DNA from 2 places in the Streptomyces sp. NPDC051576 genome. Region 2 is predicted to be linked to the other one. Evidence: riboswitches for the same ligand, from Rfam matches in the RefSeq annotation. Region 2 holds a riboswitch; the other holds the start of a gene.
The links. Region 2 has a riboswitch for S-adenosylmethionine ahead of AB0M63_RS44295 (aminotransferase class V-fold PLP-dependent enzyme). Riboswitches for the same ligand answer to the same signal wherever they lie in the genome.
Positions count from the first base shown of each region.

Region 1: linked by a shared signal. The riboswitch ahead of thrC (threonine synthase) and the one ahead of AB0M63_RS44295 (aminotransferase class V-fold PLP-dependent enzyme) in region 2 are both predicted to bind S-adenosylmethionine.

Region 1 is NZ_JBFAZO010000004.1:533,216-535,662, reverse strand. Features, by position in the region: gene AB0M63_RS16130 (trehalose-6-phosphate synthase) at 1-268, opposite strand, end outside; gene AB0M63_RS16125 (glucosyl-3-phosphoglycerate synthase) at 384-1,328, opposite strand; SAM riboswitch class I at 1,506-1,652, shown strand; gene thrC (threonine synthase) at 1,670-2,447, shown strand, end outside.
Region 2 is NZ_JBFAZO010000022.1:50,191-52,637, forward strand. Features, by position in the region: gene AB0M63_RS44295 (aminotransferase class V-fold PLP-dependent enzyme) at 1-1,009, opposite strand, end outside; SAM riboswitch class IV at 1,136-1,252, opposite strand; gene trpD (anthranilate phosphoribosyltransferase) at 1,329-2,393, opposite strand.

The DNA of each region.
Region 1 (2,447 bases), on a different contig from region 2:
TGTAGGCGTCGGAGTGCACGTCGGCCGGGATGGCCAGCATGCGTACGCCGTCCTCGCCGACCCCCTGCCGTACCGCCTCCCGGTCACCGTCGGACAGCGCCGAGCACACCCACAGCGCCCCCGCGTCCGGCCCGATCGCCGACAGCCCGGACACCAGCCCGCCGCCACCGCGCCTCGCGTGCAGCGAACCGTCGTCGCCCACCTCGTACGAGACGGGGCCGCGGTTGGACGCGACGAGCACCTGAGCAGCACCGTACGTGGAAGTCATGTGCCACAACCTAGCCCGGCCCACAAACGCTCAAACGTACGGACGGGCCCGGACGGGCCACAGCGGACCGAATGGATCCGTATACGGCCCCGCCCGCGACATCGCCCCCGGCCGGCTACGCCACCTTGCGTGACTGGTACTCGGTGATCTCCACCATCGGCGGCCGTTCCTCCGTGTCCACGGAGTACGTGCGCGGCTCGAATCCGTCAGGACCCCGCTCGAACTGGGTCAGCGACGGCCGGACGAGATGTCCGCGCGCCAGCCGGAGTTGAGCCGTGCGGTAGATCTGCGCGGCCATCCGACCCAGCGCCTGCCCGTCCTGGTGGCGGTGCTTCCGCACGCCCACGTCGACCTGCGCGAGGGCGTCCAGGCCCACCAGGTGCAGCGCGTCCACCAGCATGCCCAGCTCGACGCCGTATCCGACGGGGAACGGGAGCTGTTCCAACAGCGAACGGCGGGCCGCGTACTCGCCGCCGAGCGGCTGTACGAAACCGGCCAACTGCGGCCAGTGCATGTTCAGCAGCGGGCGGGCCATCAGCTCGGTGACCCGGCCGCCCTGGCCTGCCGCGCCGCCCAGCGGGCGGTCGTACATCGCCTTGACGAGGTCGACGCCGGGTTCGGTGAGCAGCGGGCCCACGATCCCGGTGACGAAGTCGGAGGAGAACTCCTTCAGGTCCGCGTCGATGAAGCAGACGATGTCGCCGCTGGTCACCAGCAGCGAACGCCACAGCACCTCGCCCTTGCCGGGCACGGCGGGTATGCGGGGCAGGATGTCGTCGCGGTGCACGACCCGGGCGCCCGCCGCGGCGGCCACCTCGGAGGTGCGGTCGGTGGACCCGGAGTCGACGACGACGATCTCGTCGACGAGCGGGACCTGCTGCATGAGGTCATGACGGATGATGGCGACGATGTCGCCGACCGTCGCCTCCTCGTTGAGCGCGGGCAGCACGACACTGACCGACTGGCCCGTGCGCTGCTTCGCGGCGAGAATCTTGTGGAGCGGCCGATCGGTCAGGGACCAGGAGCGGGTGCTCAGCCAGTGCTCGACTTCCTTCAGCACGTTGCGCGGCTCCTCTGCGTTCTCTCGGCGAGGGGTGATCACGGACTGTGGGTGATCCATCTCGCGGTTCGGACGGCTCACTCAACTGTCCTGGCCTTCGGTTACAGTCTTGAACAACGCTGATGACCATCGCATGTCGGGGCCGTCGGCGAGACAATCGCATACACAACTGAACACCGCTCATCCAGAGGGGCAGAGGGATACGGCCCGTTGAAGCCCCGGCAACCCTCCAGCCGGTCTTGTCACGTTGACGTGGCGAGGCTCCCGGCTCGGGAAGGTGCCAAATCCGTCTCACGGCGAGATGCGCCGTGAGGAAGATGAGGAGAAAGGGCCTCGCCTCCATGGCTGCGCAGACTGTTGCAAGCACCACGAACCCCGTAGACGCCGTTGATCTCGGCCCCGCCGCCGCGCTTTCCTGCCGCGAGTGCGGCCACCGCGTCCCGCTCGGCCCGGTCTTCGCCTGCGAGGAGTGTTTCGGCCCGCTGGAGATCGCCTACGACTTCTCGGCCTACGACACCGAAGAGCTCCGCAAGCGCATCGAAGCGGGCCCCGCGAACATCTGGCGTTACGCGCCCCTCCTGCCCGTCCCCGCGGACGTGGCGGACAAGCCGAACATCAACCCCGGCTGGACCAAGCTCGTCAAGGCCGACAACCTCGCCCGCGAACTGGGCGTCGACGCCGGCAAGCTCTTCGTGAAGGACGACTCGGGCAACCCGACGCACTCCTTCAAGGACCGCGTCGTGGCCCAGGCCATCGAAGCGGCGCGCGCCTTCAACTTCACCACCCTCTCCTGCTCCTCCACCGGCAACCTCGCGGGCGCGGTCGGCGCCGCCGCCGCGCGGGCCGGCTTCCGCTCCTGCGTGTTCATCCCGCACGACCTGGAGCAGGGCAAGGTCGTCATGGCCGCGATCTACGGCGGCGAGCTGGTCGGCATCGAGGGCAACTACGACGATGTGAACCGCTTCTGCTCCGAGCTGATCGGCGACCCGGCCGGCGAGGGCTGGGGCTTCGTCAATGTCAACCTGCGGCCGTACTACGCGGAGGGCTCCAAGACCCTGGCGTACGAGATCTGCGAGCAGCTCGGCTGGAAGCTCCCGGACCAGCTGGTCGTGCCGATCG
Region 2 (2,447 bases):
GCACCTTGACCTGCGGGACCTCGGCCAGGCCCGCGCGGACCTTCTCGATCAGGTGCCGCTCGCGCGCGACCAGTGTGTCGAAGCCGGCCTCGGTCAGCGCCTTGCAGGCCGACGCGATGGAGTAGGCGCCGATGACGTTCGGGGAGCCGGCCTCGTGCCGGGCCGCGCTGTCGTGCCACTCCACGTCCACTCCCCCGTCCTCGCGCCGGCTGACCTTGCGGCTGGCGCCGCCGCCCGCGAGGTAGGGGTCGGCGGCCTGGAGCCAGTCGGCTCGGCCTGCCAGGACACCGGAACCGAAGGGGGCGTACAGCTTGTGGCCGGAGAAGGCGACCCAGTCGACGTCGAGGTCCTGGACGGAGACCGGGTGGTGCGGGGCGAGTTGGGCGGCGTCCAGGACGATCCGGGCGCCGTGGGCGTGCGCGGCGGCGGCGAGTTCACGGACCGGCCACAGCTCGCCGGTGACGTTCGAGGCACCGGTCACGCAGACCAGGGCCGGGCCCTTCGGGTCCCGGGCGGCGAGGGCCCGCTCCAGGGTGTCGACCGCCTGGCGCGGGGTGCGCGGGGCGTCGAGGTAGGTGACCTCGGCGTCCTTCCACGGCAGCAGGGACGCGTGGTGCTCGGTCTCGAAGACGAAGACCTGGCAGTCGGCGGGGAGGGCCGCGGCGAGGAGGTTGAGGGAGTCGGTGGTGGAGCGGGTGAAGATCAGCTGGTCGTCGGGGCGGCAGCCGAGGAACTCCTCGACCGTCCTGCGGGCGTTCTCGAAGAGATCCGTGGAGAGCTGCGAGAGATAGCCGGCGCCGCGGTGGACGCTGCCGTAGTAGGGGGCGTAGGCCGCCACGTCGTCCCAGACGCGCTGGAGGGCGGGGGCGCTGGCCGCGTAGTCGAGCGCCGCGTAGGTGACCTCGCCGCCCGTGACGAGCGGGACGGTGACATCACGGCCGAGAACGGGCAGCGGCCCTGAAATGTCACTGCAAATGGTGCGGGCGGCGGCAGCGGTGGAGACAGACATGGCGCACTCCTGTGAGAGGCAAGGAAAAGTGAAAGGGGGACGCGGAAGCGGGGCTCAACGCCCTATCGCATTCGCTTGCTCACAGAGGGCTCCCTCGATGACCAGGACCCCTGGTGTCTTTCGAGGGGCCCGCGCTTGCCGCAGACCTCGCTGCCTACGGCCTGGTCTTCACCCGGGGCACCCCGCCACGGACGGAGGGTTGCCGGACAGTCGGCCGGGGCCGTATGACTGTCACTCATGACCTGACGCGAAAACTTACGTGAGGTGATCGTCGTCCCGCAACCCGTGTCCGGATCGCGGGACGACGACCGCCGTACCGCTATGCGTTGGTCGCGGCCGCCCAACGCTCCAGAGTGCGCTTGGCGGCCCCCGAGTCGATCGACTCCGCGGCCTTCTCCATCCCGCCCCGGATCCGGTCCGCCAGCGGCCCGTCCCCCGGTTCCAGGGCCACCAGGGCGGCCGCCGAGTTCAGGAGTACGGCGTCCCGCACCGGGCCCGTCTCGCCGTCCAGGAGACGGCGGGCGACGCCCGCGTTGTACTCGGGGTCGGCGCCGCGCAGGGCCGCCACGGGGACCAGTTCGAGGCCGACGTCCCGGGGGTCGAAGGACTCCTCGGTGACCTTGCCGTCGCGGACGATCCACACCCGGGAGGTGGCGGTGGTCGTCAGCTCGTCGAGGCCGTCGTCACCTCGGAACACCAGCGCGGACGAACCGCGTTCGGCGAGCACCCCGGCGATCAGCCCCGACATCCGGGTGTCGAAGCAGCCGACCGCCGAGGCGGTGACCCGGGCCGGGTTGGTGAGCGGGCCGAGGAGGTTGAACGCAGTCGGGATCGCCAGGTCCCGCCGGACCGCGCCGACGAACCGCATCGAGGGGTGGAACTTGGCCGCGAAGCAGAAGGTGATCCCGGCCTCCTCCGCCACCCGCGCCACCTGCTCGGTCGGCAGGTCCAGGTTGATGCCGAGCTTCTCCAGCACGTCGGAGGAGCCGCTCGCCGAGGACGAGGCGCGGTTGCCGTGCTTGACGACCTTCGCACCGGTGCCTGCGATCACGATCGCGGACATCGTCGAGATGTTGACCGTCTTGGCCCGGTCGCCGCCCGTACCGACGATGTCGACGGCCGGCCCCGGGATGTCCAGCGGCTTGGCGTGCGCGTACATCGCCTCGACGAGACCGGTGATCTCCTCGACCGTCTCCCCCTTGGCGCGCAGCGCCACCAGGAAACCGGCGACCTGCGCGTCCGCCGCCTCACCGCTCATGATGCGGTCCATCGCCCAGGCCGTGTCGGCGGTGCCGAGGTCATGACCGGCGAGCAGGGAACTGAGGAGATCGGGCCAGGAACGGCCCGCCGCGGTGTCGCCTCCAGCGGGGGTCACAGCGCTCATACGGCCGCTCCTGGGTGTCGTACTTCAAATAATGGTGTGAGTCCCACCCTATCC